3 regions of the Vreelandella sp. ssv genome follow, and region 1 is predicted to be linked to each of the others. Evidence: predicted binding sites of a transcription regulator. Region 1 holds the regulator's gene; each other region holds the start of a gene.
What was found. Region 1 encodes LexA, which represses DNA repair genes until DNA is damaged. Its sites were predicted from a motif close to TACTGTNTANNTANACAGTA; they were not measured.
Positions count from the first base shown of each region.

Region 2: the regulator LexA is predicted to act here: its motif matches at 4,398-4,417, upstream of AC5TBW_RS03440 (LexA family protein).
Region 3: the regulator LexA is predicted to act here: its motif matches at 8,230-8,249, upstream of AC5TBW_RS11375 (PA0069 family radical SAM protein).

Region 1 is NZ_CM182545.1:2,240,659-2,251,289, forward strand. Features, by position in the region: gene ppsR (posphoenolpyruvate synthetase regulatory kinase/phosphorylase PpsR) at 1-490, shown strand, start outside; gene AC5TBW_RS10275 (hypoxanthine-guanine phosphoribosyltransferase) at 511-1,089, opposite strand; gene nagZ (beta-N-acetylhexosaminidase) at 1,138-2,169, opposite strand; gene AC5TBW_RS10285 (L,D-transpeptidase family protein) at 2,236-2,772, opposite strand; gene AC5TBW_RS10290 (TetR/AcrR family transcriptional regulator) at 2,750-3,427, opposite strand; gene lexA (transcriptional repressor LexA) at 3,695-4,378, shown strand; gene AC5TBW_RS10300 (energy-coupling factor ABC transporter permease) at 4,387-5,058, opposite strand; gene purU (formyltetrahydrofolate deformylase) at 5,083-5,937, opposite strand; gene AC5TBW_RS10310 (ribonuclease J) at 6,168-7,778, shown strand; gene moaE (molybdopterin synthase catalytic subunit MoaE) at 7,820-8,281, opposite strand; gene moaC (cyclic pyranopterin monophosphate synthase MoaC) at 8,289-9,086, opposite strand; gene mobB (molybdopterin-guanine dinucleotide biosynthesis protein B) at 9,132-9,683, opposite strand; gene AC5TBW_RS10330 (uracil-xanthine permease family protein) at 9,755-10,631, opposite strand, start outside.
Region 2 is NZ_CM182545.1:723,838-734,468, reverse strand. Features, by position in the region: gene AC5TBW_RS03470 (heme lyase CcmF/NrfE family subunit) at 1-1,310, opposite strand, end outside; gene ccmE (cytochrome c maturation protein CcmE) at 1,362-1,871, opposite strand; gene ccmD (heme exporter protein CcmD) at 1,868-2,059, opposite strand; gene AC5TBW_RS03455 (heme ABC transporter permease) at 2,059-2,826, opposite strand; gene ccmB (heme exporter protein CcmB) at 2,841-3,554, opposite strand; gene ccmA (cytochrome c biogenesis heme-transporting ATPase CcmA) at 3,627-4,268, opposite strand; gene AC5TBW_RS03440 (LexA family protein) at 4,466-4,870, shown strand; gene AC5TBW_RS03435 (IMPACT family protein) at 4,870-5,487, shown strand; gene AC5TBW_RS03430 (sodium ion-translocating decarboxylase subunit beta) at 5,573-6,895, opposite strand; gene oadA (sodium-extruding oxaloacetate decarboxylase subunit alpha) at 6,906-8,720, opposite strand; gene AC5TBW_RS03420 (OadG family protein) at 8,811-9,068, opposite strand; gene AC5TBW_RS03415 (tRNA dihydrouridine synthase) at 9,252-10,202, shown strand; tRNA gene AC5TBW_RS03410 (tRNA-Arg) at 10,383-10,459, opposite strand; tRNA gene AC5TBW_RS03405 (tRNA-Arg) at 10,569-10,631, opposite strand, start outside.
Region 3 is NZ_CM182545.1:2,468,556-2,479,186, forward strand. Features, by position in the region: gene ptsP (phosphoenolpyruvate--protein phosphotransferase) at 1-2,061, shown strand, start outside; gene pfkB (1-phosphofructokinase) at 2,061-3,044, shown strand; gene AC5TBW_RS11355 (PTS fructose-like transporter subunit IIB) at 3,041-4,774, shown strand; gene pgi (glucose-6-phosphate isomerase) at 4,960-6,624, shown strand; gene AC5TBW_RS11365 (DinB family protein) at 6,755-7,291, opposite strand; gene AC5TBW_RS11370 (SDR family oxidoreductase) at 7,362-8,093, opposite strand; gene AC5TBW_RS11375 (PA0069 family radical SAM protein) at 8,265-9,347, shown strand; gene AC5TBW_RS11380 (winged helix-turn-helix domain-containing protein) at 9,390-9,689, shown strand; gene AC5TBW_RS11385 (heavy metal translocating P-type ATPase) at 9,686-10,631, opposite strand, start outside.

The DNA.
Region 1 (10,631 bases):
TGGTAGCGATGATGTTTATATGGACCGCATCCACTCAGTGCATTTTGCGCTGGATAACGATGACGGTGCACGTACTCACCAATACGACAAGGCAGATATTATCTTGGTCGGCGTCTCGCGCTGCGGCAAGACCCCCACCTCTCTGTATCTGGCGCTTCAATTTGGTATTCGCGCGGCTAACTATCCGCTGACGGAAGATGATTTAGACGAAGATGGCATGTTAAAGCTACCCAAAGCGCTAGCGCCCCACCGACAAAAACTGTTTGGGTTAACCATCGATGCTCGGCGACTGTCAGCGATCCGCAATGAGCGACGCCCTAATAGTCGTTACAGCTCAATGGATCAATGCCTTAAAGAAGTGGAACAAGCAGAGTCACTCTACCGCTCGATGCACATACCCTATATCGATGCGACGCGCTTCTCGGTAGAAGAGATCTCAACACGGATGATTGCAGAAACGGGACTAGCGAGGCGCTTCTCGCCCCGCTAGCCCCGTTTCTAGGCGATCAGCTACATACCTTTTGGGGCAAAAATACCTGGCGCATTGCGCCAGTAGCCCTTGTAGTCCATACCGAAGCCAAACACATACCGGTCGGCGACTTCTAAACTGCAGTAGTCGGCCTTTAAGCCTGGTACCGCTTTACGATTATGCTGCTTATCCACTAGCACAGCGGTCGTGACACTGGCTGCCTGGGCTTCTTCACAGTATGCCAAAATGGCGGCTAGCGTCGCACCTTCATCCAAGATGTCATCGACAATCACCACGTGGCGACCCGCCATTGGCACTTCGGGAGAAACGCGCCAAAAGAGTTCGCCGCCGCGCAGCTCGTTGCGGTAACGAGTGGCGTGCAGGTAGTCCACTTCAAGAGGAAAACCTAACCGGGTAAGCAGATGGCCAGTGGTGATCAGGCCTCCATTCATGACGCAATAAAAAACCGGCAGCTTGTCTCCTAAATCCCGGGTAATCGCTTCCGCCATACGATCAAGCGCCCGCTCTACCTCTTGCTGAGAAATCAGACAGTCGGCGTTATCCATCAACTCACGCATTGAGTCCAGTGACTCTAATGCTTCTTTATCCAACTTTGACATCTAAACTCCAGGCGGGTTAAAAGCTTCGTTTACATCAGCAGTGTGCATTTACACAGCATTCGGTTTCGGCCTATCAGCCAATGCTTCCAGCTTCGCGTGGGCCCGACGCCAACGACCCAGCGCGCTTAAAGCATCCAAATCAGGCCGTGCTCGGCTATAGCGCAGCTTGGCAGGACGCTTCGTTTCAATACCTTTGCAAGCCTCAACGACCTCAAGCGCGGCTGCTCGATCATTGCATACCAGCAGCATATCGCACCCCGCCGATAGTGCTGCTTGAGCACGCTGCCTGGGGCCGCCCGCTTCGTGGGCACCTGCCATACTTAAATCATCAGAAAAAATACAGCCTTTAAACCCCAGCGATTCGCGAAGCATCCCAAGCCAACTCGGAGAAAATCCGGCAGGGCGGCTATCAAAAGCGCGGTAAATCACATGGGCAGGCATAACACCCTCTAACTGGGTGGCGAGATGGGTAAAGGGCACAAGGTCGCGCTGTTTAATCGCCTCTAATGAACGGTCGTCCACCGGCAGTGCAACGTGAGAGTCAGCCGCGACGCCACCATGGCCAGGGAAGTGTTTTCCCACGGCGGCCATGCCGGCATCGTGAAGCCCTAAAATGAAAGCGCCGCCGAGCTGCGCGACATGATGGGGGTCACTACTAAAGCTTCGATCGCCAATAACGCTAGAGACCCCGCTCTCCACATCCAGTACCGGCGCAAAGCTAAGATCCAACCCACAGGCTGCCATTTCCATGCCCAATAGCCAGCCAGCATCTTTTGCCAATACAAGCCCATCTTCCGGAATGTCGCGATAACACTCGCCAATACGCGCCATGGCAGGAAGGCGAGTCATCCCCTCTTTAATGCGCTGGACACGCCCGCCCTCTTGATCAACCCCAATCAGCAAATCAGCGCGTACGCGGCGAATATCGCTACATAGCTGACGTACCTGGTAGCCATTCTCAACATTCCGGGCGAATAAGATGACACCCCCTACCGCCGGTTCAGTGAGCAAGCGCTTTTCTGTGGCCGTCAATTTCGTGCCTTCAAGGTCGAGCATGACCGGGCCTAACGGTTGAGTCATCGTGATAGGTCCACCAATAAAAGGGGCGATGATTTTAGACGATCGTCTAGCGGTGTCAAAACCTGATTAATCAAAGCACTGCCGACCACCGTGTAGCCAAACCGGCGTGCCTGGCACCGCTAGCGAAAATATATAGAGCAAATCACTATTACGTAAACGAACACAGCCATGGGAAGCGGCCACCCCCATTGGCTCGTCGGGCGGCGTGCCATGTAGGTAAATATAGCGCCGCTGAGAGTCTACTTGTCCACCACGATTAACGCCTTTTTCTAGCCCGCACAACCACAGAATACGCGTCAAGATCCAGTCTCTCTCAGGATGCGCATCAGCGAGATCAGGGGAGAAAGTCTCGCCTGTCCAGCGCCGCCCACGAAATACCGCATTTTCTGGCATACCGTCACCAATGGCCGCTCTTATATAGTGCCAACCATGGGGGGTTTTACCGCTACCATTGCGCTCACCACTACCAGCGGCACCAGACGATATCTCACACTCATGGAGAACTTTTGCCCCTCGCCAGCAGCGTAGCTGCTGCTGAGTGGTGTCTATTTCTAACCAGATACTCTCCGTTGGGGGTAGCTCAGCTAGCCTGGGCGTTCGCATATTTTCCTTCTTCGAGTGCTGGGGGTAACGGTGCATTCATGGCAGCGACAACTACCGGACGCAACCGTCGAACTAAATCCCGTACGGTGACCTGCTCGTGATAATCCTTTTCAGCAATATCACGCAGCGCATCAAGACCAGAAAGCGTAAAAATTACCGTGCCGAGCATAAAGTGTAGCCGCCAAAAGCGCTCCGCGTCAGGCAAGTCTGGCGTTGCTTGACGCACAAGTTCGGTAAAGCGGGTAAACACATCACCATACTCTTGCTGAATATGGCGCCTAAGATGTCCTTGCGCCTGGCTATAGGCCAGGCCTAATAAGCGCATAAAAACTTTTAGGCTGTTACGCTCAGCTGGCACTGCCAGCACAGTGGTAGCCATTGTTTCGAGTAGCGTTTCAAGCGGGATAACGCTCCCTGTGTGCTGGGCTTCAAGCTTATCAAGCGCAGTATGAAAACGCTGTGTAAAGGGATCCAAGTAGCGAGAAAAAACGGCCTGAATCAAGGCTTTCTTTGAACCGAAATGATAGTTCACGGCCGCTAAATTGACGCGCGCTTTGCTAGTGATATTGCGCAGCGAGGTTTCAGCGAAACCACGCTCTGCAAACAGCACTTCCGCGGTATCAAGTATACGGGTCACCGTATCAGATTGAGCCATGTTGCTCTCCAGGGAAACGAGTGTTTAAAACATAGCAAAATACTATGCCATAACTTTGACAGGCTCAACGCTTGATTTGTTAATGAAATGCGGCCAAGTAAATAAGTAAAAACTTAGTTTCAAACGATTAGGAAAAATTCACCGCCTCCGGCAATAGGCATTGACAAGCCATATACTGGACAGAGGAACATACTGTATACTTAAACACTTATCGATTAAGTCGACATTTAACTTGTTACTGTCTATTCACTATTTTTGGAGTCTGGTATGTCGCGTCCGCTAACCGCTCGCCAACAGCACGTATTTGATTTTATCGTTAAGACCATGGGCGAATTTGGCTACCCTCCGACCCGTGCTGAGATTGCTAAAGCACTCGGTTTCCGCTCCCCAAATGCAGCTGAAGAACACCTTCGTGCGCTTGAACGAAAAGGGGTTATTCGCATTATCCGCAATACGTCACGCGGCATTCGCCTGCCCAACCAAGAGCCCCAGGAAATAGTGGACAGCAGCGTGGCTACGTTACCCGTTGCCAATCATATTGAATCACCACCGGCTGGACTGCCTGTCATTGGTGAAGTCGCCGCTGGAAGCCCCATTCTCGCTGCAGAACATATAGATCGCTACTGCCCGCTGCCTGCTGAGTACTTCACCCCTAAGGCCGACTATTTGCTGCGCGTCCGGGGACTCTCAATGAAGGATATTGGCATTTTAGAGGGTGACTTATTGGCTGTTCATCGCACTGAGCGAGTGCGCGATGGCCAGATTGTGGTGGCGCGTTTAGATGATGAAGTGACCGTCAAGCGCTTCAAGCGCCAAGGACATCAGGTAACGCTGTTTGCTGAAAACCCAGACTTTGCGCCCATTGAAATCGATCTTCGCTCCCAGTCGCTCAATATCGAAGGAGTGGGCGTTGGCGTTATTCGCGGCGGCAATGGTCAGGCTCTCGGCTAACATCACCTTCACTGCATATCGATGTAGCGGTGGTCATTGAAAGTGGCCACCCAATTAGGGTGATAGACCAGCAGGATACTCAGCAGCATGCCGGTGATAAACGCTTCCGAAGGCATTAACAAGGGCAAGAAGCGTGCATACTCTTGGGCTAGATAAATAGCGTCAGGGTCGGTACCTGCTACGGTGATCAGTAGCACCGCTACTAACCCGCCCCCCAGCGTAGCCAGCGCCGTACCGAAAAAACCGCAGGCAAATAGAAACACCATCAGATTATCCGGCAGTCGGCGATCGACCAGCCGCCATACCGTGCCAATGATGGCTGCTGGCACCACCCCTGTTACCAGTACGTTAGCGCCTAACAGCATCCACTCATTGCGGCCTATTACCACCATCGCCACATTAATCAGTACATTGCTGATGAGTGCTAACGGTGCTTTAAATACCAGAGTCATCAATACCGTAAAGACAAGGTGCAGCGTTAGCCAGTCCACTGCTTGAGCGCGCAGTTGCCACATCAGCACTACCGCTAGGGTTGCCCCTAACCAGCGATGCTGAAGTGCACCATCCTTGATTAGCGCTTGCCAAGGCCGACGCAAAAGTGCCCAGGCTACCACGCTTAACGAGAGTAGTGAGGTAAGCACTAGCGCCCAAGGCGCTAATACACTTTGCGCGAATGACATAGCGACCTCTTACGTTACCAATCGTTAGCTAAAGACCACCGTTTTATTGCCATGAACCAGCACACGATCCTCAAGATGCCAGCGTAAACCGCGCGCTAGAACCGCCTTTTCAACGTCTCGGCCAAAGCGCACTAAATCAGTAGGCGTATGACAGTGACTAACACGATGAATATCCTGTTCGATAATCGGGCCAGCATCGAGTTCCTCGGTGACATAGTGACAGGTTGCGCCAATCAATTTAACACCGCGTTGATACGCTTGGTGGTAAGGTTTAGCACCAGCGAAAGAGGGCAAAAAACTATGGTGAATGTTAATCACCCGACCTTCATAGCGTGCACACAAGTCAGGCGGTAGGATTTGCATATAGCGTGCCAGCACGATGCAGTCAGCGCGGGCGTTATCGATTACAGTCTGAACGTCGGCAAACGACGCCTGCTTGTTTTCAGCATCGACCGGCACATGGTGGTAAGGGATGCCGTACCACTCGGTCAATGAACGCATGTCGTCATGGTTTGAGATCACTCCAACAATATCGCAATCCAGTTCACCTCCCTGCCAGCGATAAAGCAGATCCACTAAGCAGTGCGACTCCCGCGACACCATTAACACCACCCGACGACGCTTCTGGGTATCGACCAGTGACCACTGCATATTGAATTCGCTAGCGACCGTTTCAAACGATGCACGTAGCGATTCTACCGACATAGCCACTGAATCTGCCAAAATTTCGTAACGCATAAAAAAACAGCCGGTTTCTAAGTCAGAGTGCTGGCTTGCTTCGGTGATCGAGCCACCCTGATGGGCAATAAAGCTCGAAACGCGAGCCACAATACCTACTTGATCGGGACAGGACACAACTAAACGATAATAATGAGACATGTAATTTACTCTTGACCTATTTCTACGCTAATTATGATAAACCAGCGACTTAGACTGCGTATTGTATCGGAAGGCCAAGGATGATTGTTAGCCGCCCCTGCCTTCCCGTATAGTTAAGGCACTACTTTTTAGGCTTTTCATAACTGATGCATTCACCACGCGTTCAAATTCGTCCCCGTCGTCGTCCACCGCTGCGCATGCTGCCGCTAGGGGGATGCGGTGAGATTGGAATGAATCTAACGCTATACGGCCATGACGATCACTGGATTGCCGTCGACTGCGGCATGATGATTCGCCAGGATCTTCCCAACTCACCGCTTCAGGTTCCTAATCTCGATACCCTGAAAGCATTAGGGATCGTACCCAAAGCGCTTTACATCACCCACGGACATGAAGACCACATAGGGGCAGTCGCCTGGCTCTGGCCGATGTGGAACTGCCCTATTTATGCCACCCCATTGGCGGCTGGGTTGTTGAGACTGAAATTTGCTGAACATCAGCTTAGTAGTGCCGCTATCCAAGTTATCGAACCAGGCGAGGCGCTTGAAAGCGGGCCATTTACGCTACGCTACCTCCCTTTGACGCACTCAATTCCCGAAAGCTGTGCCTTAATGATGATGGCCGGTGGCTACCGTGTTTTACACACCGGTGACTGGAAGCTCGATCCTGAACCGCTGATTGGTACACCGATGAGCGCCGCACAGTTTAGGGCGCTCGCACCGGTCGATTTAGTCGTTGGCGATTCGACCAATGCGCCAATGCCAGGGCACTCCGGCAGTGAGGGCGATGTCGCCAGAGCGCTGACAAAAACCCTCAGCAACTGCCAGGGCCGCGTCGTTGTCTCTTGCTTCGCTAGCAATCTGGCACGGGTGTTGGCCATAGGACGTGCAGCTCACCAATGCGGCCGGCGCATCAGCTTGATGGGGCGCTCCATGGAGCGCATGGTGAGTGTCGCGCGGGGGCTCGGCTATATGGATGATTTACCGCCGCTGGTGCCGAATCACGATCTCGGTTATTTACCACCGGATGAAGTGGTCATTATCGCCACCGGCAGCCAGGGGGAGCCCCGTGCGGCGCTCCAGCGTCTTGCCCAGGGCCGCCACCCCTTTGTTGACCTTCAGTCAGGTGATAACGTCATTTTCTCGGCTAAAGCCATTCCGGGCAATGAACGCCCCATTGAACAGCTTAAAAAGCGTCTGACGCAATTTGGTGTGCGCATCTATGATGAATTCAATCATCCCGAATTACATGCCACCGGGCACCCTGCTCAGGATGAGTTAATCAAGCTTTATCACTGGGTTAAACCGAAATATCTGCTGCCCGTTCATGGCGAAGCGCGACACCAGCAGGCCCATCAGGCCATTGCTAGCCAGCTGGGCATCAGCGCACCGCTAACGCCGATTAATGGCGATTTAATCTGCTTTGACAATCATGGATTGCGCTGTGAGGCGCGCTACCCGCAGCCCCCCTGCATTGTCAGTCAAAACAGCGTCGTGCCCCATCCTGGTCTAGAAGTGAATGACGCCAAAACGGCCCGCCGGGGCAGTTTGTACTTAGCGCTACCAGTCACCGCAACTGACATTGGCTGGGCGCGTATTGGCCGATTGATGCTAGACTCTTCGGGCGCCAGCCCGCTAGATGAAGATAGTTTTAGCGACTGGCTGGATGACCAACTTGAAGAGATTGCCGCGGAGACACTGGCCGACTTGCGCCAAGCATTGCAGCCTCGCCTGGTGCACTGGCTAGCAGCGCATATGCAGCACCTGCCAGATGTGCATTTACAGATCATGGCCGCCGAAATGCCTGAACCTGCTGAGTATGACAATGCAGCCAATCGCTAGGGCCGAGTCATTTAATCGCGCCGCACAGCAACACGACACTCTTAGTCCCAGCGCGCGGCATCCTGTTGATCAGAGTGGCGCTCTTTGACCCAATACTCGCCATGGGTCGAGTGCTCTTTCTTCCAGAATGGCGCCTGGGTTTTGAGAAAATCCATGATGAAATCGCAGGCTTCGAAGGCTTCGCGGCGATGAGCGCTAGCGACTAGCACGCGAACAATCGGATCGCCCGGGGCCAGATAACCGATGCGATGAATAATCCGGACTGCCTGCAGCGACCAACGCTGCCAAGCCTGCTCACCAATCTCGGTCAACGTGCGCTCGGTCATACCCGGATAGTGCTCCAGCGTTAGCCCCGTAACGTCTGGCGTTTCGTTAAAATCACGCACCAGCCCGGTAAAGCTAACCACCGCGCCAATGTCACTGCGTCCTGCTAGTGCATCGCCATATCCATAGTCCATCGGGAAAGGCGCTGCTTGTATCGCTACTTTAATATCCAGCCCCATATCCACTCTACCCCCCCGTGACCGGTGGGAAAAATGCCACTTCGTCGTCATCGGTCACTAACGCATCATCATTCGCCATCACTTGATTAATCGCACACAGCGTTCGCTGGTCGGTGAGTTGCTTAAAGCGACTATCGCGCTCCGCCAAGGCAGCTTTTAAGCCGCTAATATCTCGGCTCGCAAGCTGATCCAGACTGACCACTGCCTCGCTTTCACCTAAACGCTCACGCAGTTCAGCTAAAAACTTAACCCGCACGCAGGGCGATGGGCAACGTTCGCCCAAACTTACTTCTCCCGGCACGCCTTCACCCGTTACAATCGGCACCTGAGAATTTGTCCGCTGATAATCACCGCGCTGCCCCCCCTGCTTACTATCCAGCTGGATGGCTTCGATACGCATACCTTTATCGACCGCCTTACACATATCGTAAAGCGTCAGACAGGCTACCGAGACGGCGGTAAGCGCTTCCATTTCAACTCCAGTGCGTCCATTTAAACGACATAGTGAAGTCACATGGACGCACGATTCGGCCACATCAATATCGAACTCAACCGACACTTTGGATAGTGCCAATGAATGACACAGTGGGATCAATTCATGAGTACGTTTAGCAGCCTGGATACCGGCGATACGCGCGGTGGCTAGCACATCGCCCTTAGGCAACTCACCGTCGCTTAGCAATTTCAGCGTTTCAGGCTGCATCATGATGCGACCCGAAGCGATAGCTTCTCGACGGGTTTCTTGTTTATCGCCAACATCTACCATATTGGCTTCGCCACGGGTATTAAGGTGGGTTAGTTGCATGCTGTCACCGTTCCTTTTTTTGAAGCTGAAGCATTTGAAACTGAATCATTTAAAACATGGCGTCGTTTTTTTGCTTACCCAATTGACTATCCAATGGGCTATCGCGTCGCTATCGTCTAGATTTAACTGGGCTACTGACGGCGCTAAATTGATAGGCGGTGACGCGTTCAGTGCGACCGCCTCCACCCATGGCCCGGTTAAAATAGTAGCATCGCCTACTTCAGCTCGATAAAGCACTAGCTTAGGAATCGGCCAAGCTTTAAAGCCTTCAACAATCACCAAATCGGGATGATGCGGGACCATCATGGCAATTAACTCGGCTAAATCAGGCTCTCCGTTGCCGGGGGTTTCCTGCATCAGCGCAAAACGCTGGCGGGAAGCCACAAGTACAGGCGCGGCACCAGCACTGCGCAGTTTGTAGCTATCCTTACCGGGCTGGTCTACTTCAAACGAGTGGTGGGCATGTTTGATTACGGCCACTTTCAAGCCATCTTCAGCTAGGCGTGGCAGCAACTTCTCTAACAGCGTCGTTTTACCCGTACCGCTCCAGGCGGCAACCCCTAAAATGGGAAAGGGTGCAGTTAGTTCGTTTTCCATGCTGCTAACACTCCTGAAGATCACTAAACGCTGCCATCCCAACGATGCAAACAGGGTTATAGAGGATGACTTTACTCGCCCTCTTGCTCCTGGGGTAATAGCCAGTTCAACGCAATACCCACCAAGGCGGCTAAGCTGACGCCCTGCAGCGTAAACTGACCACCGCCAAACTGCATGCCGCCAATCCCAAATACCAATATCAGCGAGACCACAACCAAGTTGCGTGGCGCCGTCAGCGACTGCCCTGCCCGTACTAAGGTATTCATGCCGACCACCGCAATCGAACCAAACAGCAGCGTCATGATACCGCCCATGACTGGCCCTGGGATGGTTTGAAGCAGTGCGCCAAGCTTCGACACAAAGGCCAGCACAATGGCAAGAATCGCAGCAACAATCATGTACTTGGGGTTAAACGCCCGCGTCAGCGTTACCGCACCGGTCACTTCTGAGTAAGTCGTATTTGGCGGCCCGCCAAACAGTGCTGCCACACTGGTCGCCAACCCGTCACCTAGCAGGGTGCGATGCAGGCCGGGTTTCTCCAGGTAGTTTTTGCGAGTTACCGAGCCAATTGCCACCATATCCCCAATATGCTCTACCGCCGGGGCGATAGCGACCGGAATCATAAATAGAATAGCGGCCCAATGAAAACTGGGTGCAGTAAAGCTGGGCACCGAGAACCAGGCGGCTTCTCGAACCGGCGTAAAATCGACTAACCCCATCAACAGTGCCAAACAATAGCCTGTCACAATTCCGCCAATAATGGGTACTAGGCGCAGTAGGCCGCGACCAAACACCGCGAGCAGTAACGTTACCAGCAGGCTGGTCATGGATAAGAAGATTGCCGCGCCATAGCCAATGTTATCGCTGGTTTCACCGGTGGCCATACTCACCGCCACCGGCGCTAACGCCAAACCAATCACCATAATGACCGGACCCACGACGACTGCG
Region 2 (10,631 bases), 1.5 Mb from region 1:
GCAGCAACGCCCGCCAACCAAAGTTTACGGACCAGGTCACGCGCTGCCATCCCTTTCCAGCGCGTGACCGAGCCTAGCCCCATAAAGATACACATCATCACGGTAAGCGGTACAAACAGCGCATTAAAGTAGGGCGGGCCCACGCTGATTTTACCAAGCCCCATGGAGTCGAGAATCAGCGGATAGACGGTGCCGAGCAAAACGGTGACCGTCATGATGACCAAAAAGATATTATTGACCAACAGCAGCGCATCCCGAGAGAGCCAGTTAAAGCCCACTTTATGGCTGACCCTCGGCGCTCGCAGCGCGAACATCAGTAGCGATAGCGTCACCGTAATCGCCAGCAGCATCAGGATAAAGAAGCCACGGGCCGGATCGTTGGCAAACGCATGTACCGAGGTGAGCACGCCGGAACGTACCAGGAAGGTGCCCATCAGCGACAGCGAAAAGGTCGAGATCGCCAATAGCACGGTCCAGCTCTTAAACGAGCCGCGCTTTTCTGTCACCGCCAGCGAGTGCACCAGCGCAGTCCCCGTTAACCAGGGCAGTAGCGATGCGTTTTCGACCGGATCCCAGAACCACCATCCGCCCCAACCAAGCTCGTAATAGGCCCACCAACTACCCAGGGCAATCCCTACGGTCAAAAACGCCCAGGCCAGATTCGTCCAGGGTCGTGCCCAGCGAGTCCAGGCGGCGTCCAGGCGCCCTCCCATGAGAGCGGCAATCGCAAAGGCAAAGACCACGGAAAAACCCACATAGCCCATGTAAAGCATCGGCGGATGCACCACTAGCCCGAAGTCTTGTAGCAGCGGGTTGAGGTCAGCCCCGTCTTGGGGCATGTCGGGGAGCAAGCGCTCAAAAGGATTAGAGGTGATCAGGATGAACAGCAAGAACCCGACACACACCATGCCCATGACGCCCATCACCCGAGCGACCATATCCCGCGGCAGCGTGCCGGTGAACAGGCTGGCCGCAAACCCCCAGCCTGCCAGCATCAGGCTCCATAGCAGTACGGAGCCTTCATGGTTGCCCCATACCGCGCTGAACTTGTAGTACCACGGCAACAGTGAATTGGAGTTATTGGCTACGTTTGCCACGCTAAAGTCATCGAGCATATAACTGATGGTCAAACAGGCGTAGGCGATGGCAATAAACAGAAACTGCCCGGCCGCCATGGGCTGACCATACGCCATCCACAGGGGGCGGCGGGTCGCTACACCGGCCAGCGGCATTACTGCCTGCACCATCGCCATCAAAAGCGCGATAATGAGGGCGAAGTGGCCAATTTCAGGAATCATTTTAATCAGCATGTGCGCTCCGAATTAGCACTGGCGGTCGGGCAAGTCGGTTAAACGATGGGGTTAATACTCGCTTGCTTGGGGGACACCCTCTTCATCAAGCCGCTTACCCACTTCGGCAGCCTTGGCCTGATAGTCGGCTGGCGAATAACCCGCCTCTTCGAGTGCCTGCGCTACTTCAGGCGGCATGTAGTTCTCATCGTGACGTGCCAACACTTTATCCGCATACAAACGGCCATCGGCTTGAAGCTCCCCAACCACCACCACCCCTTGGCCTTCGCGGAACAAATCAGGAAGGATGCCGCTGTAGTAAACCTCTAGGTCATCGACGTAATCGGTCACGGTAAACGCTACGTCCAAGCTTTCCGGGTCACGGGACACGGAGCCCTCTTTCACCATACCGCCCGCACGAATCTGTCGTTCCATCGGCGCATCGCCCTGGGCGATCTGCACCGGGCTAAAAAACAGATTAATGTTGGCACGTAGCGCATACAGCGTTAGCCCGACAGCAATGGCGGTTAACGACACCAAACCCAAAATAACGAAGAGTTTCTGTTTACGTTTTGGGGTCATTGGGCGTTCCCTCTTAAGCTGTTTGCACGCCGCGCCCGACGCTTTATGCCATTCAATAACTGACGATGTTCAACGCGCGCATGCCAAACGGAGGCCACCAGCAGCAGCGCCGTCACTCCCCAGGCAGACCATACGTAAGGTGCATGGCCGCCCATGGCGAGAAATTCGGAAAATGAGGTAAATGCCATTAACGCGCCTCCTCTACCTGTGCGTTCACTATCCGGCCATTAACGAGATCCTGTACCCAGCGTTTGTTCGACTCTCGGCGTAGGATCTCGCTGCGCGTGCGCATCAGCGTCAAGGCTATAAAAAAGCTGTAAAAACCCAGCACCATAATGACCAGCGGCAGCCACATCTCGGTGGGCATCGTCGGGCGCGAGGTTAACGTAAACGAGGCTGGCTGGTGCAGCGTGTACCACCAATCCACCGAGTATTTGATGATGGGAATATTGATGACGCCCACCATGGCCAGCACCGAGGCTGCCCGTGAGGCACTATCGCGGCTGGTAAACGCACCGCGCAGAGCGATCACGCCTAAATAGAGAAATAGTAGAATCAACATGGAGGTAAGCCGGGCATCCCACATCCACCAGGTACCCCAGGTCGGCATACCCCATACAGCACCAGAAAATAGTGCGACAAAGGTCATCGCAGCGCCCAGCGGTGCCATCACTGCTGCCGCCATATCGGCGACTTTAATTTTCCAGACCATGAACACCAGCCCAGACACGGCCATGGAGATAAAAATCGATTGTGCTAAAAATGCCGCTGGCACGTGAACATAAATGATTCGGAAACTGTTGCCCTGCTGATAATCCGCCGGGGCAAACGCCAGCCCCCACAGCGAGCCAGTGACCAATAACAGCACCGCTGCGGCCCAAAACCAGGGCTGTAACTTGGCACTAATGCCATAGAACCACTTGGGTGATCCCAGTTTATGTATAAAGGCCCACATAGTGTGTCCTGTCCTTAACCGTTAATACTGATACGCAGCGATGCGGCAATCGCCCACGGCGCTAACATAAGTGAGACGGCCAACAGCGCGCCTAAAATAGCCAAGTGCGCAGAGACACCATCGCCCAAAATAGCCGCCTGAACCGCACCTGCGCCAAAAATGAGCACCGGAATATACAGCGGTAGCACTAGCAGCGAGAGCAGTACGCCGCCCCGCGCCAGGCCAACGGTTAACGCCGCACCAATGGCACCAATCAGGCTTAAGCTCGCCGTGCCCAGCGCCAGCGACAACGCCAACACCGCGTAACTACCCGGAGGCAGTGCGAGCATAATACCTAGCAGTGGCGCCATTAGTGCCAAAGGCAGCCCGGTCAGCAGCCAATGCACGGCCACTTTCGCCACGCTTAATGCAGCCAGCGGCTGCGGAGCGAGTAGCAGCTGTTCAAGGCTGCCGTCGTCGTAGTCGCTGCGAAACAGGCTATCTAGTGACAACAACGCGGCTAACAGCGCCGCCACCCATAACAACCCCGGCGCAATCGTCGCCAACAGCTCCGGGTCGGGTGAAATAGCGATCGGAAACAGGGTGATCACCAGGGCAAAAAATACCAGCGGATTGAGCACTTCACCGCGACGTCTCAGCAGCAGCGTCAAATCACGCACTAACGTGGCCTTCACTGCGATCATGAGCCCTCCCTTGTGCTCAAGCAGTGGCACTGAAGAGGCATCCATGGCGGTGTCTGATCCGTGTAGAGAGCTATCTGAAGAGCTGTGCAACCCTGTTTCCTGCAATCCGGTCTCCTTCTACCCCAGCGCTACGCGTCTTAGCAGCGGTGACGCGGCTAACTCGTGGTGTGTCGTTACTAGCACGCAGCCCCCCGCCTGAGCATGACTAATAAGCTGCCTTTCAAGGGCGGCGACACCGTGGCGATCAATGGCGGTGAAGGGCTCGTCTAGCACCCATAGCGCGCGGGGTGTCAGCGTCAATCGCGCCAGCGCCACACGTCGCTGTTGGCCTGCCGAGAGCTGACCAGCGGGCACATCTTCAAAGCCTGCCAAGCCAACCTGTTCAAGGGCATCCAGGCGCTGTTCCTCGCCCGCCCCGCTGCCCTGTCCTCCACTGCTCTCGCCACTCAGCGCCTGGTACCACGCTAAATTTTCTAACGGCGAGAGCCCCGACTTAATGCCTGGGGCATGTCCTAAATAGAGCAAATTAGCGAGAAAATGTTCACGGACACTCTGCATCGCAGCGCCATTCCAGAAGAGCTCGCCTTCATAGTCGCTTAGTTGCCCGGAGAGAATTTTAAGCAGGCTTGTTTTACCACTGCCATTAGGCCCTTCAATTCGCACGATTTCACCGCTGCGAATGTCGAGATCCAGCCCTTTAAACAGTGAGCGATCATCACGTTCGCAGGACAGCTGTCGGGCTTGTAAACACAGGCTCAAGAGTCTCTCCAGGCACATTGATTTCGGGTCGAACTCTACACGGAAAGCCCGTTTCTCGCCACTCACTCTATGCGGCGCTGGGTCGCAGCATGAACTCACTCCATATGGCGTAAGACCAATTACTGCTAGCACTGTATGCAAAAACAGGTCTATACTGAAAACCACTGTATGAAAGAACATGCAATGGAGATTTCTCAATGACGTTATTAATGGCAGCACCTACGGTTAAGCCTAACCACTTACACTCGGTCCCGCGTACCTATGCGCCGACGCCCAGCATTACTCGTCGCAATACCTATGCGCTTAAAGTGCGCGGTAACGCAATGCATGATTGCAACTTGTTCGATGGCGATGTCATTATTATTCGGCGTTATCAGCATGATGCCCAAACAGAAACCGCCGTTGCCGAAATCAACCAGCAAAAAATCGCCTTGAAGCAGCTCTCCATCAGCCGCTTTGGCGTAGAGCTATGGCCTGAGGATACGTTGCAGCCAGCGCTATTTTTGCATAACCGTGATATTCAGGTACTCGGCATGGTAATGGGTGTTGAATCTCATCCAAGGACTGGCCTGCAAAACAAGCCTACTATCACGGAGCATTAATGCGCTACCGGGTGCCGGAACTCCCCCTTTCGTCTTGGCAGACAACAGACATCGAAGTCGAAAAAAGTCACTTTATCACCTGGACCTGCCACGCCTCAGATATCGATGCGTTCACCCGGCTGCTGGCTGCGGCTAAAGCCGAGCATCCTAATGCGAGCCATCACTGCACGGCCTATATTGCTGGCCCAACCGGCGAGCAAAACTTGATCGGCTTCTCTGATGATGGCGAACCTGGCGGCACCGCCGGACGCCCAATGTATCAAGTCCTCCAGGGCAGCCAATTAGGTCATGTCGGTTGCGTGGTGATTCGCTATTTTGGCGGCACGAAGCTAGGCACCGGCGGTTTGGCCCGCGCTTACGCCCAGGCGGTTAGCCATGCTTTAGAGACACTTCCTACCCGGGAAGTGGTCGAGCGCGACCTTTATACCCTGCGGCTAGGTTTTGCCAATGAAGCAATTGCCCGCGCCTGGTGTGAAGAGCAGGATATCCCCATTGAGCAAGCGGATTACGATGGCGACGGTGTCCGCCTAACCATTGGTTGGCCACGGGACACCCCACTTGACCTTTCCCCGCTAGAAAACCGCTTGAAGAGCGCTATTGATATTCTCACTCGCTAGATAGCCCTTCGAAACAGCCCATCAAAAAAAACGCGACATACTGAACGTGTCAGTACGCCGCGCTCATATTCTCACTCTTTAAGCATTAGCCCAGATACTTGATCATTACCCCGGCAGCGACCGCCGACCCAATAACCCCAGCGACGTTGGGGCCCATGGCATGCATTAACAGAAAGTTATGCGGGTTTGCTTCCAGGCCCACTTTGTTAGCTACCCGTGCCGCCATCGGCACCGCAGAAACACCCGCGGCACCAATCAAGGGATTAATGGGCATTTTGCTGACTAAATTCATTAGTTTTGCCATCAACACCCCCGCGGCGGTACCTATGCCGAAGGCCACAATACCCAACCCTAATATCCCCAGCGTCTCAAACGCGAGGAAACTCTCGGCCATTAGCTTAGAGCCCACCGACAAGCCGAGAATGATCGTAACGATATTGATCAGGGCATTTTGCGAGGTATCCGATAAGCGCTCTACCACGCCACACTCGCGCATCAGGTTACCGAAACAGAACATCCCCAGCAGCGGCGCGGCATCAGGAAGAAACAGTGCAACCAGAATCAGCAGCATTAACGGAAAGACCACTTTTTCCAGCTTGGAGACCGGCCGCAACTGCGTCATTTTAATTTCCCGCTCTTTCTGGGACGTTAAAAGACGCATAATCGGCGGCTGAATCAGCGGCACCAACGCCATATAAGCGTAGGCGGCCACAGCAATCGCCCCTAGCAACTCAGGTGCCAGCACGCTAGAAACGTAAATAGACGTTGGGCCGTCAGCGCCACCAATAATACCAATGGCGGCAGCCTGATTCAGCGAGAAGTCCATCACGCCCATCGAGGTAAGCACCACGGCGCCAAACAGTGTGGCAAAGATCCCAAACTGGGCAGCGGCACCTAAAAATAGCGTGCGCGGATTGGCTAACAGTGGGCCAAAGTCGGTCATTGCCCCGACGCCCATAAAGATAATCAACGGCGCGACACCAGAGGCAATGGCAACTTTGTAGAAGTTGTAGAGCATGCCATCACTATAGCCAACGCCGATGGCGATATCTCGCGCGGCACGCACCTGATCTGGCGCTGCAGCATCATGGGCGATGATCTTCAGTGCCTCACGCCATGCTTCAGCGTTCGCCAGTGGATCAAGGCTCACGCCCAGGGCAGCCGCCATTTGCTGTAGCACCACAGGTTTAGCTACTTCAATCGCTTGATCGAGCGCTGAAATCGCCAGCCCGGCTTCGGGTATGTTAGCCAGAATGCCGCCAAAGCCAATCGGCACCAGCAGTAGCGGCTCAAACTTCTTATAAATGGCCAGGTAAAGCAGCAGTAGCCCCACCATGATCATCGCCGCTTGACCGAGCTCAAGGTTATATAGCCCCGAGCCTTCCCATAACGTCACTAATTTATCCATTACTGTGCCCTTAGAGTTCGATCAGCGTATCGCCTACGGCTACGCTGTCGCCCTCGCTGACGTTCACCTTAGACACAGTGCCTGCGCTGCTGGCACGCACTTCGGTTTCCATTTTCATCGCTTCGAGAATGATCACCACATCACCTTCAGCGACTTGCTCACCGGGGCGTACATTGACCTTGAAAATATTACCGGCCAGCGGTGCATCAATGGTCTCACCACTGGGTGCAGTCGCTTCATCTTTGGGTGCGCCAGTACTGGCTGCCGTTTGCTCCTGCACCTCGCCCAACTCACCGCCTTCAGAAACCTCCACCACAAAGGATTTTCCGTTGAGCTTAACGGTATAGGTTTCCGGTCCATTGCTAACGGCTGGCGCATTGCTTTCCACCTTAGCGGGTGTCGTTTCAGCATTGGCGTCAGCGACCTGAGGGGCAGGTTCAAAGGCATCGGGATTGTCGCGATTTTTGAGAAACTTCAATCCAATCTGCGGAAACAGCGCATAGGTCAGCACGTCATCGACTTCGCGCTCACCTTCTGCCAAGCGGATACCGTCAGCGCTCGCTTTCTCTTTCAGTTCTATGGCCAGCCTATCCATTTCAGGCGACAGGTTATCCGCTGGACGACAGGTAATCGGCTCTCCGCCTTCCAGCACACGCTTTTGCAGCTCCGCATTAAAAGGTGCCGGAGCGGCGCCATATTCACCTTTGAGGAGTGCCTGAACTTCCTTAGAGATCGACTTATAACGCTCGCCCATCATCACGTTCATTACCGCTTGAGTGCCGACGATTTGCGACGTGGGCGTTACCAGCGGGATAAAGCCAAGGTCTTCGCGTACGCGAGGAATCTCGCTCAGCACATCGTCAAGCTTATCGCCTGCGCCCTGCTCTTTGAGCTGGCCTTCCATATTGGTCAGCATGCCGCCCGGCACCTGGGCAATCAGAATGCGTGAATCAATACCGCGCAGCGAGCCTTCAAAGGCGGCGTACTTCTTGCGCACTTCACGGAAATAACCGGCGATATCTTCCAACAGCTCAAGATCCAAGCCGGTATCACGGCCGGTGTCTTTGAGCATTGCCACCACGGACTCGGTGGGACTGTGGCCGTAGGTCATCGACATTGATGAAATTGAAGTATCGACGTTATCGATTCCGGCTTCTACTGCTTTCAAAATGGTCGACGTAGAGAGGCCGGTGGTGGCGTGGCAGTGCAGATGCACCGGAATCGATAGCTCTTTTTTGAGCCGCGAAACAAGATCGAAGGCTGTGTAAGGAGTAAGTAGCCCCGCCATATCCTTGATAGCCAATGAATCTGCGCCCAAACCAGCAATGGTTTTGGCGAGATCGACCCAGCTATCCAGGGTATGTACCGGGCTCACGGTATAAGAAATGGTACCCTGGGCATGACCTTCAACATTGCGCACCGCCTGAATGGCACGCTCCAAATTACGCGGGTCATTCATGGCGTCAAAGACCCGAAAAACGTCCACGCCGTTGGTTTTCGCCCGCTCAACAAACTTATCGACAACGTCGTCCGCGTAGTGGCGATAACCCAGCAGGTTCTGGCCACGTAGCAACATCGCTTGAGGGGTATTTGGCATGGCTTCTTTCAGGGCACGAATACGCTCCCATGGATCTTCACCCAAATAGCGGATGCAGGCGTCATAGGTCGCCCCACCCCAGGTTTCCAGCGACCAGTAGCCAACGCGGTCAAGCTTTTCGGCGATCGGCAGCATATCGTCCAAGCGCATGCGCGTCGCAAATAGCGATTGATGGGCATCGCGCAGCACGACATCAGTAATGCCTAAAGGGCGTTTTGTTTCGTTCATGGTCTTGGCTCACTGTAGGAGTTGTTAGCTTGTAGTAAAAATAACAAAAAAATAGCCTAAAGAGGGCTGAGATGGAAAAAATTGAGAAAGTTAACGACGTCGCTTTGAGCGATAACGGTGCACTGCAGCACTGATGACGGCCAACATTTCGTCACTTTGGCCAGCGGGCGCCGTAGATTGCGGAGATTTTTTGCTCGTATCAGCCGCGATGGGGACAGGCTGAAAACGGCCAATCAGCTTCGACATTAGCGTAACGCTAATCACTAAAATAGTAAGAAAAACAAACACCACACCCATACCAAGCGCCATTAACGCCAACCCATCCTGCAATAGCTCATGATCCTGCATAAGGCGCTCCTACCTCTCGAAGTACAGTTGCTAGACACGTAATTTCACCAGCGGCTATTAAAGCCCCTTGGCGCAGTGAGGGGAATACACTAACCTGCCACACCCAGAATAGAATGCAATGGCGCGATAGTGGAAGTCATGGTTGTTAATTTACTACAAAACGGCAGAATTGGCCTAGCTCCGATGGAAGGAGTCATAGATGCACTGACACGTGATCTGTTGACCCGCCATGCCGGGTTCGACTGGACGGTTACTGAATTTGTCCGCGTCGTCGATGCCTGCCTACCGCCAAGAGTATTTTATAAGCATTGCCCCGAACTTAAGCAACCGCCGGTGGCAACGCCGAGCGGGATTCCTGTGCATTTGCAGTTGCTGGGCTCTGACCCAGCGGCTTTGGCGGCCAATGCGCAGCAGGCGCTCAAGCTAGGCGCAGTAAGCGTTGACCTTAATTTTGGTTGCCCTGCCAAACTGGTTAACCGACACGATGGCGGCGCTTCGCTACTGCGCCAGCCAGATCGGGTCTATCAAGCGGTTAGAGCCGTTTACAATGCGCTAGGCGGTGAAATCCCCGTCACCGCCAAGATCCGCCTGGGCTTCGCCAACCGTCGCTTAGCGGTTGCCTGCGCCCAAGCCACCGAAGCGGGCGGTGCAGCGCAGTTAGTTGTACACGCCCGCACCCGCGACGAAGGCTACCGCCCGCCTGCACACTGGGAATGGATCGGCAAGATTCGCCGCCATGTCAGCATTCCAGTTGTCGCCAATGGCGATATCTGGACGCTTGAGGATTACTGGAAAGCTCGAACGCTTTCCGGCTGCCGCGATGTAATGTTAGGCCGCAGCGCGCTGGCGGACCCCTGGCTTGCGCCACGCATCCGCCACTGGCTACAGACCGGCGAGCGGTTACCCGAAAGCAGCTGGGCAATGCGCGCCAATGTACTCAAAGAGTACGCTGCCCTGCAGCGCCAACAGCTGCCCGACCGCGTTGTCGTCTCTCTGGTAAAGCAGTGGCTTGCCCAAATGCGCCAAGGCAGCGCCGAAGCCGAGCAGAACTTCCAGCGCGTGAAGCGCCTCACCGAATTAGATCTATTACTCGACAGCCTTATCGTCGACGAGCAGCACGCCGCGCTGGCATAGCCTCTCCTCTAGATGGCACCTATCCAATCAACAAGCAAAAAAAAAGCGCCCTACCGCAAAGCGGGGGCGCTACAAACGATCGTAAGACCGGAGCGCGAGCTACTTCCGGTCAGACTAGAAACTGGCGGTGAGGCTGGAAACAGAAAACCCGCTCTCGATATGAGAACGGGTTTAGAAATCTGGCGCGCCCGGGAGGATTCGAACCTCCGACCCCCTGATTCGTAGTCAGGTACTCTATCCAGCTGAGCTACGGGCGCGTAATCGTGCGTCTAACGCTTACTGACACTCGGCACTTTCTTCAACGACTGCTAAGCATCTCTTACTCTTAAACTACTATCATTTACTCAGCACCAAGCACTGAGAAGGTGGCGCGCCCGGGAGGATTCGAACCTCCGACCCCCTGATTCGTAGTCAGGTACTCTATCCAGC
Region 3 (10,631 bases), 230 kb from region 1:
CTCAGCCTACTGGCGGGCGAAACTGCCAGCACGCAAACCCGTCGCGTGCGGGTACTTAACCCTCATGGCCTGCACGCCCGGCCTGCTAAACAACTCGTGCAAGTTGCTCGTGCCCAAGGGATAGCCATTAATGTGCGCCTCGAAGAAGGAAGCGCCACGCTGGTCTCTGCGGCCAGCTTGACCAAAGTGATTGGCTTGGGCGCGCGTCGTGGGCAGTGGTTAGTACTTTCAGCCGAGGGCGAACAGGCAAGCGCAGCACTAGCAGCAGTCGCCGAGGCGGTTGAGTCGGGCTTAGGAGAGAAAGTCACCTCCTTTGACGGTGGCTTTGATAGCGCAAAGGAAACAAGTACTGCTACACCGGCCGTCGTGCCCCTCACTGCCGATATGCCCCACGCTGGTGTAGCCGCGTCGCCAGGTTTGGCCATTGCGCCCGTGCTTGTCATTCGCCCGGTGCAGTTCGACTATCCTGAGCACGCTAGCGATGCTGAACACGAAATCAGCCGTTTAAATAGCGCGCTGAAAGAGGGTGCCGCCCAGCTGCACACATTGGTGCATAACGCTCCCGGTGGCGAAGTTGCCGATATTCTTTCGATGCACGAAGAGATGCTCGACGACCCGGAGCTCCATCACGCGGCGACGGATGCCATTCGCGAAGGACGCTCGGCGGAAGCAGGCTGGTGGGAAGCGATTGAAACCGCAGCCCACGCCCAGGAAATGCTCGCCGACCGGCTGCTGGCCGAGCGCGCTGCCGATCTACGCGACGTAGGCCGCCGGGTGTTGGGTGTACTCTGCGATGTAACGCTCCCCGAACCGCCGGATCACCCCTACATTCTGGTGATGGACGATATCGGCCCTTCCGATGTGGCCCGCCTGGATACCTCCCGTGTGCGCGGGCTACTCACCGTGCGCGGTGGCGCCACGGCGCACAGCGCTATTCTGGCCCGCGCACTGGGCATCCCTGCGGTCGTCGGCGCCGGGCAGGCAGTAATGGCGCTTAACAATGCCAGCATGATGATTCTGGATGGCGAGCGCGGCCGTGTCACACCGCAACCTTCCGAAGAGCGCCTGCAGCGTGCTGAGCAGCAGTTGCTCGACCTCCAGCAGCGCGAAGCCGATGCCTGGGAAACCCGTTTTGAGGTCGCCCAAACGCGCGATGGGCACCGCGTCGAAGTCGCCGCCAACCTGGGCAACACTGCCCACGCCGCTGATGCGGTGGAGCGCGGTGCCGAAGCCGTTGGCCTGCTGCGTACCGAATTCCTGTTTATGGCCCACGCCAGCGCACCAGACTTAGCGACTCAGATTAGCGAGTACCGTCAGGCAATTGACGCACTGGATGGCCGCCCGCTGGTAGCGCGCACACTGGATGTCGGCGGTGATAAGCCACTGCCCTACTGGCCGGTGCCCCAAGAAGACAACCCCTTCCTAGGCCTGCGCGGTATTCGTTTAGCGTTGACCCAACCCGAGGTACTCGAAACACAACTGCGCGCGTTATTGATGGCAGGTAAGGATAGCCCCCTGCGGATTATGCTGCCGATGGTCAAAGATATCGCCGAGTTCCGCGCCGTCAAAGCCATCTACGACCGCTTACTCAAAGAGATCCCTGCTTCCCAGCGGGCCACCGATGTGCAGTTGGGGGTAATGATTGAAATACCCTCCAGCGCGCTGCTGGCACCCAGCCTTGCCGCTGAAGTCGATTTCTTCTCGGTAGGCACCAACGACTTGACCCAGTACACCCTGGCTATTGACCGCGGCCACCCGGAACTCTCTGCCCAAGCCGATGGTTTGCACCCCGCAGTGCTGCGTTTGATTCAAATGACCGTGGCGGCGGCCCATACACAAGGAAAATGGGTCGGAGTGTGCGGCGAATTAGCCTCAGACGCCGTGGCCATTCCCGTATTGGTAGGCCTTGGCGTGGACGAGCTCTCCGTCAGCGCGCGGCAGATCCCGCTGGTCAAAGCCCGCCTGCGCGAGTTTGACTTCGCTGATGCCCAAGCCAGTGCTCAGTTGGCGCTTGCCCAAGCGACCAGCGATGAAGTGCGCGATGCGCTGGAGGCCCGCTAATGGCCCGCGTGCTATGCATTACCCTGAATCCGGCGCTGGATTTGGCGTTTAATCTTGACTCCTTGGTACTGGGTCGCGTCAACCGCCCCACTAGCGCCCAGCTAGAAGCGGCTGGCAAAGGCGTTAACGTTGCCCGCGTATTGGCAGGTCTTGGCCACGACGTCACCGTCAGCGGCTTTTTAGGTGCCGATAACGACGCTCCTTTCGAGCTAGCTTTTGCCAAGTACTCCCTAACCGACGCCTTTGTGCGCGTGCCGGGAGAAACCCGTATCAATGCCAAAATTGCTGAACAGAGCGGCCGCGTTACCGATATTAACGGCCCCGGCATGCCCATTGAAGCCGCGCATTTGCAGGCGCTGATCGACACGCTGAATAGCGAGCTTTCCGGCACGACGCCCCCCCAGGCGGTCGTTGTGGCGGGCAGCCTGCCCCCAGGACTATCACTGATTGATTTCAGCGCGCTGTTAAACCACCTAAACGCCAGCGGCGTACCGCTCTGGGTAGATACCAGTGGCCCGGCACTCAATGCGGCGATAGCGACTCACCCCGCCGGTGTTAAGCCTAATGAAAACGAACTGGCAGAGTGGGCGGGCGAAGATATGACCTCTTCCGATGCGCGCTTGAATGCGGCCAAGCGGCTTCATGAAAGCGGTATCGCCCATGCGCTGATTTCAGCGGGTGCCGAAGGGGTGCTGTGGGTTAACGCTCAAGGTGCCTGGCACGCCACACCCCCTAAGGTTACCGCGACGAATACCGTTTGCGCTGGCGATACCTTTGTAGCGGGCATGCTCCACGGCCTGCTGACTTATCAGAACGGCCAGCAAGACGCTGAACAAACGCTGCGCTTTGCCACCGCGCTCTCGGCCGAAGCCGTGCGCCACGTTGGCGTGGGCAACCCCCACGCTGCCGATTTCGATTCACTCCAACAACACACCCGGATACGGCGTCTTGATGACACCATCACCGAGGGAGCCACGCTATGAATATTATTCTGATTACCGCCTGCCCCAGCGGCATGGCGACCACCTTCCTCGCGGCTAAGCGCCTGGAACAAGCCGCCCAGCGTCAAGGCTGGTCGGCGCATGTGGAAATGCACGGCGAAGTCGCGCCACTCCAGGCCGCTACTGCCGAGCAGATCGCCAATGCCGATTTGATCGTAGTCGCCGCTGATCACGTGCCAGACCCGGAGCGCTTTGAAGGCAAAAGGCTATTCCAAGCGCCGATTGCCAGCGCACTCCCTGACCCCAGCGCTTTTCTGGCCCAGGCTAAGCGTGAAGCGCCGATTTATAGCGCACCTGCCGTTTCTAGCGTACCTACCGCTGCAAGCAGCGCGGGTGGCCAGAAAATCGTTGCCGTCACCGCCTGCCCTACCGGCGTGGCGCATACCTTTATGGCCGCCGAGGCACTCGCAGAGGCGGGCAAAGCTATGGGCCACGCCATTCGCGTGGAAACCCAAGGCTCGGTGGGTGCACAAGATAAATTGACTGAAGAAGAGATCGCCGACGCCGACATAGTCGTACTGGCCTGTGATATCGACGTTGATCCGTCGCGGTTTGCTGGTAAGCGCATCTACCGCACCTCTACCGGCAATGCGCTGAAAAAGCCGCGCCCCACCCTTGAAGCTGCGCTCAACGAGGCGGCTATAGAAAGCGGCAGCAGCAATGCGGGCACAGCGAATAAGAGCATCAAAGAGAAAGGCGTTTATAAGCACCTGCTCACCGGCGTTTCCTTTATGCTGCCGATGGTAGTCGCGGGCGGCCTGCTGATTGCGCTCTCCTTTGTGTTTGGCATTGAGGCCTTTGAGCAGGAAGGCACCCTGGCCGCAGCGCTGATGCAGATCGGTGGCGGCACCGCTTTTGCGCTGATGATTCCAGTACTGGCAGGCTATATCGCCTACTCCATCGCCGACCGTCCCGGCATCGCACCGGGTATGATTGGTGGCATGCTGGCGGCCAATATCGGCTCCGGCTTTATCGGCGGTATTTTGGCAGGTTTTCTGGCGGGCTACGTGGCCCTGGCGGTGACACGCTACGTCAAACTGCCCTCCAGCGTTGAATCCCTTAAGCCGATTCTGATCATTCCACTTGTCGCCAGTTTGGTCACCGGCTTGACCATGATCTACGTCATTGGCGAACCGGTCGCAGCGCTGCTTAATGCGCTGACCAGTTTCCTGGAGTCCATGGGCTCCACTAATGCGGTGCTGTTGGGTATTCTGCTGGGTGCGATGATGTGCTTCGATCTCGGTGGCCCGGTCAACAAAGCCGCTTACACCTTTGGCGTGGGCCTGCTCGCCTCTGAAACCTATGGCCCCATGGCGGCGATTATGGCCGCAGGCATGGTACCCGCTATTGGTATGGGGATTGCCAGCTTTGTCGCGCGCAACAAGTTCTCTGCACCGGAGCGCGAAGCGGGCAAAGCCTCTTTTGTACTAGGCCTTTGTTTTATCAGTGAAGGTGCAATCCCCTTTGCAGCGAAAGACCCGCTACGTGTTATCCCCGCCTGTATCGCAGGGGGCGCTCTCACCGGTGCTCTCTCGATGCTGGTAGGTGCAAAACTAATGGCGCCTCATGGCGGTATTTTTGTACTGCTCATCCCCAACGCCATCACCCCGGTGCTACTCTACCTTGGCGCTATTGTGGCTGGCTCGTTGGTGACCGGTTTAGGCTATGCGTTTATCAAACGTGATGCGGCCCAGGTAGCCCTCGCCACCTAACCGCTGTTACCAAAAAGTGAGGGCAGGCGAACATGCCTGCCCTTTTAAATACGTCGCTTTACGCATTTAATACCTTTTCATGCCACTTATACCCTCTACTCTTTGTCATTTTTTATGTAGTATTTTTACATAGCCCATTTTTCGATTTTGATCACCCAATTCACTTATAACAAACGGATCGCCCTATGTTTCAGCTCACTCGCAGCGTTACCTGGCAGGCGCTTGACCGCCTGCGCGACAAAACCGCCAACGACCGCATTCGTGATTACTTCACCAATGACCCGCAGCGCTTTGAGAAAATGAGCTTACGGGTGGGCGGTCTGTTTCTTGACTACTCGAAGCACCACGTCTCCGATGAAGTGCTTACCAAGCTGATTGAGCTGGCCGACCACTCCGCGCTGGTACAGCGTCGGGCACAGATGTTCTCCGGCGATATTATCAACGTGACGGAAAACCGCCCGGTACTGCATACGGCTCTGCGCCACTTAGGCGATGAGCCGGTCTATGTGGACGGCGAAGATGTCATGCCGGAGATCACCCGCACCCGCGAGCAGATCAAACTGTTCTCTGAGGCGGTACGCAGCGGCGAGTGGAAAGGTTACAGCGGCAAACGCATTAAAGACGTGGTCAATATCGGTATTGGCGGCTCGGATCTTGGGCCCAATATGGCGGTTCGCGCGCTGCTCAAATACCGCCACCCGGAGCTCCACTTCCACTTTGTCTCCAACGTGGACGGCACCCATATTCAGAAGGTGCTCTCGCGCCTTGACCCGGCGACTACGCTGTTCATCGTCTCTACCAAGACCTTCTCTACCCAGGAGACCCTGCTAAACGCCAAAACCGCGCGGCGCTGGTTCCTGGAGAACGCTGGTGAAGATGCCGACGTGGGCGCGCACTTTATTGCCGCCTCCACTAACCGAAAAGCGGCCATGGAATTCGGCATTCGCGAAGAGAATGTGTTTGAATTCTGGGCCTGGGTGGGTGGCCGTTACTCCATGTGGTCGTCCATAGGCCTGCCGATTGCGCTTTCGATCGGTTTCGAAGGCTTTATTGAGCTACTGGAAGGCGCTCATGAGATGGATAACCATTTCATCAACGCGCCCTTCTCACAAAACATGCCAGTGTTGATGGCGCTGATTGGTATTTGGTACATCAATTTTATTGGCGCCGAGACCCAAGCCATCGTGCCCTACGACCAGGCGCTGAACCAGCTGCCATCCTTCCTGCAGCAGCTGGATATGGAGTCTAACGGTAAGTCGGTGGATATTTTTGGCCACCCGGTGAACTACAAAACCGGCCCGATTGTGTGGGGGCAAACCGGCTCTAACGGCCAGCACGCCTTCTTCCAGCTACTGCACCAGGGCACACGCTACGTGCCAATTGATTTTATTGCCTCGCTCAAGCCCGAACCCGGCGTGGAAGACCACCACTTCGCCCTGCTGACCAATATGCTCGCCCAGGCCAACGCCTTTATGGAAGGTAGCCAAGGGGATAGCAAAGAGCTAAGCCAACACGACCCCTACAGCTGCCCCGGCAACCGCCCTTCCAGCACCCTACTGCTGGATGAGCTAACGCCAAAAAACCTGGGGGCACTAATCGCGCTTTACGAGCACAAGGTGTTCGTACAAGGCGTTATCTGGAATATCAACTCGTTTGACCAGTGGGGCGTTCAGCTCGGCAAGCGCATCGCCGGTGAAATCAGCGAACGCATCGACGCCCACGCCGCCGACTTCGATGCTTCCACGCAAGGGTTGCTGGAGCTTGTACGGGCGCATTTTCCTAATGGCAGCAGAGAAAAGGAGAGCGCACCGCCCAGTGCGGACAAAAAGCCCACGAGGAAGAAGCGCTAGGCTAGTTTGCTCAATAAGTGAAAAATGAACGCCTTGGCCCCATCAAGCCAAGGCGTTTTGCAACATTGGACCTTCGGTAAATCATAAATGACTGATGCCAGCGACTCGGCCCCATTATCCAAGCAATCTTTTAAGACTCACAGGGAATCAGCGCCAACAGATCAGTGACACCAATATCGATACCGGCCTGGGAGAACAAAGTACTTAACTGACCGCGGTGGTGGGTTTGGTGGTTGAAGAAGTGAGCAATCAAGCTTGAGTAGTTCCGGGTTGATGCCACTCCCTTAGTGTTTCGGTAATTCAGCACGGTATTGAGGTCGTCGTCAGTCAGCGCGGCTATCCAGTTGATAATTACGCTATCTAGCCATTGGCGATGTGCTTTCAGGCCTTCCAAATCGTCAAACATGATTTGATCAAGGCGCTCTGGAGTGGGTAGAGGCACCATTACCGCAAGCGTTGCAACTGAGGACGTATGGGTAGCAAACCGCTTAAGCCAGAGAGTATCTGCAACCACGATATGATTTAAGGTGCCAAAAATCGAGCCAAAGAAGGCGCCTCTCTCTTCGCTAAGCTCTGCGGCACTCATCTGGTTAGCGGCACCGTATACCTTGGCGTTCATCCATTGATTATAAATGGCCAACTGTTCGAAATGCTGTTGAAGTTTCATGGGTTAAAAGGCCTTTCCATGTCAAAGGTTGAACCCCTACAGGACGCTTGAAATACGGGTAGAGAATGCATTAACGCCCTCCTGCAACATCAATAAATGACCCCGTTACATAAGAAGCTTCGTCCGACAGCAGCCAAGCAATAGTATTAGCCACTTCTTCAGCGCTACCGCCACGCTGCATGGGAATCTGGGGAGCTAAGCGATCGACTCGCCCTGGCTCCCCACCGTCGGTATGCATATCAGTGTAGATAAAACCGGGACGAACGGCATTAACACGAATCCCCGAGCCAGCCACTTCGCGAGACAACCCCTTTGTTAGGGTATCCATGGCACCTTTCGATGCAGCGTAGTCAACATATTCAAAGGGCGAGCCTGTTTGCGAGGCAAGCGATGAGACATTGACGATGCCACTACCTGGAAGAAAGCGCCTGATGGCTTCCCTAGAGCAAAGAAAACAGCTGACCACATTACTATTAAGTACTTTATTGAAGCGCTCAAGGTCGATATCAACCAGCTTGGATTGAGTGAACAGAACGCCTGCATTGTTGACCAAATGTGTCACCTTGCCAAAGCGCTCTTCTGCTGCATCAAAGAGGCGGATAACGTCATCTTCACGGCTAACATCCGCTTGGTAGCTAAACGCTCGACCACCCTCTCGAACAATACAATCAGCCACCTCATCAGCCCGCTCACTATTGGCAAGATAGTTGACGCAAACCGCATAGCCTTTTGCGCCTAGCAGTTTTGCGGTGGCTGCTCCGATACCTCGTCCTCCCCCCGTCACGATAACCACTTTCGACATGACATTTCCTCGCTGACTATTTGGTCAAAAGCCCATTTTGAATATTAGCCTCGTGATAATGGCTTGGTTAACTCCCTTTTAGCTACCTATCGGCCTCAGCCATGTGCTTTTTATTGATTTATTACAGCATCAAAACTACTGTATATAAAACCACATAAAAGAGGTGAACCCATGGCATCTCTTGGCTCTCCTGATCAGTCAGCCATTTACAAAGGACGCGGGGCGACCTACGACCCGCACAATCGTTTTGCGCCTACCCGCAGCGAGGTGGAAGATGACGGCTGGTGGCGTGAGGAAGCGTCCACGACCATCGCCACTGAAGTGCGAGAAGAAGTGAGCAAAAGCGCGCTGTCGTGGAATAAATCGCCGGATTTACCGTTTGATCGCTCGCTTAATCCTTATCGTGGCTGTGAGCACGGCTGCGTTTACTGCTATGCCCGCCCTTCTCACGCTTACTGGGATTTATCGCCTGGGTTGGACTTTGAAACTAAGCTCATAGCCCGAAGCGGATTGGTAGAGCGGCTAACCGAAGAACTTTGCCACCCTAATTACGTGTGCCGCCCGATCAATCTTTCTGGTAACACCGACTGCTACCAGCCGTTAGAGGCCACCTACCAAACCACGCGCCGCTTGCTGGAATTGCTGCTGGAGTGCCGCCACCCGGTAACGCTGGTGACTAAAAGTACGCTGGTACTGCGCGATTTAGAGCTATTGGCGGAAATGGCCGAACACCGTTTGGTACGAGTATTTGTTAGCTTGACCAGCCTTGATGCCAATTTAAAACGTACCTTAGAGCCACGGGCGGCATCCCCCCAGGCCAGACTACGGGCAATCCGCGAACTAAATACCGCAGGCATTCCGGTTGGCACCCTGATCTCTCCAGTTATTCCAGGGCTGACGGATAATGAAATCGAAAAGCTTCTGGAAGCTGCTAGCCGCGCGGGCGCACGTACAGCGTCCTGGATGCTACTGCGTCTACCTTATGAAGTCGCACCGCTGTTTGAGGCATGGCTGGAAGCCCACTACCCCGAGCGCGCCGCTAAAGTGATGAGTTTAATGCGCCAGTGTCGAGGTGGTAAGGCGTACGATGCCAAATTTGGAAAACGCTTTCGCGGTGAAGGAGTCTTTGCTGATTTAATTGAGCAACGCTTTGCCCGTGCAAGCCGCCAGTGGAATATGCAGAGTCGTACCGAGCAGGGCTTGAACACCCGGGATTTTCGCCCACCACGGGCGCAGCAAGATCTATTCATTTAAGCTAGGCAGCGTCGTACACTAACTTGCTGTAAAGGAAACCAAATGCCCTCTCTTAGTAAAACCAAATCAAGCTTTTACCGACGCTTGTATGTTGCCTATTTGATCGACCAGGGCGTTGCCAGCGTGCCTGCATTAATCGAAACCACCGGCATGCCAAGGCGCACTGCTCAAGATACGATTGCGTCACTTGCCGAGTTGGATATCGAGTGTGTATTTACTAAGGATGACGGCGAGCGCCACAACATTGGTCGCTACCAGATACGTGATTGGGGGGCGGTAGATCCACGCTGGGTGGCCACGAATGCCGAGCGGCTTAAGCAGGCACTTGGCTATGCGCTTTAGCCATTTTTTTCATCTGGCTCTGCCCATGCAAGCCTTGCGGCATTCAGCGTGACGCTTAACGAACTTGCTGCCATGGCAAGTACCGCCACCAGCGGTGGTATTGTCATGAGCACCACCAGCCCTAGCGCCAAGGTGTTATAGATCGCCGAAAAAAACAGATTCTGAAACATGATGCGCCGCGTGCGTTTAGCAATGCTGAGCAGTTTGACTACCCCACCAATCCCAGGCGTCATTAGCTGTGCGGAAGCACCTTCCCGGGCGGCCTCGCTGGCACTTAGCGGAGCGACACCCACATCGGCCGCGGCTAAGCTCAAGGTATCGTTCAAGCCATCACCTACGTAGAGCGTTGGCGACGGCAGTGCCTGCAATAGGCGCGCTTTGGCCTCGGGCGAGCGCTGTGCATAGCAAGCTTCTCGCGTAAGCCCAACACGCTCACCTAACCAACTCACCGCGCCCTGTCGGTCACCGCTGATCATTGCCACTACATATTCTGCATCAAGCAGGCATTTCACGCTTGTTGCAGCGTCGCCCACTGGTTGATCGGTAAGATAGAGCGTTGCTAACCAGCCGGTGTCATCGGCCATCATCACTTGAGAAGCAAAAGCTAGCGTTGGGTTCTCCGCCTGGGAAGGAAGCATTATTTGCTGGCAAGAAAGCCAACTGGCGCTACCCACCGTGAGCCACTCACCGTTGTTAAGTTGCACGCGGCGCCCTTCGCCAGGGGATTCGTTTACTTCCAAGCATTGCTCAGGGCGCTGGTCAACTTGGCTGCCTGACCAGCGCGCCAACGCTTGCGCTAACGGGTGCTCGCTTCCTGCAACGGCAGCGTTAAGCTTGCGCTGCAACATGTGTTCATCAACGCCTTCCCGCGCCTGCCAGTGCAGTACTGAATGGGTACCGGTTGTTAAGGTGCCGGTTTTATCAAACGCGACCGAGCGAATG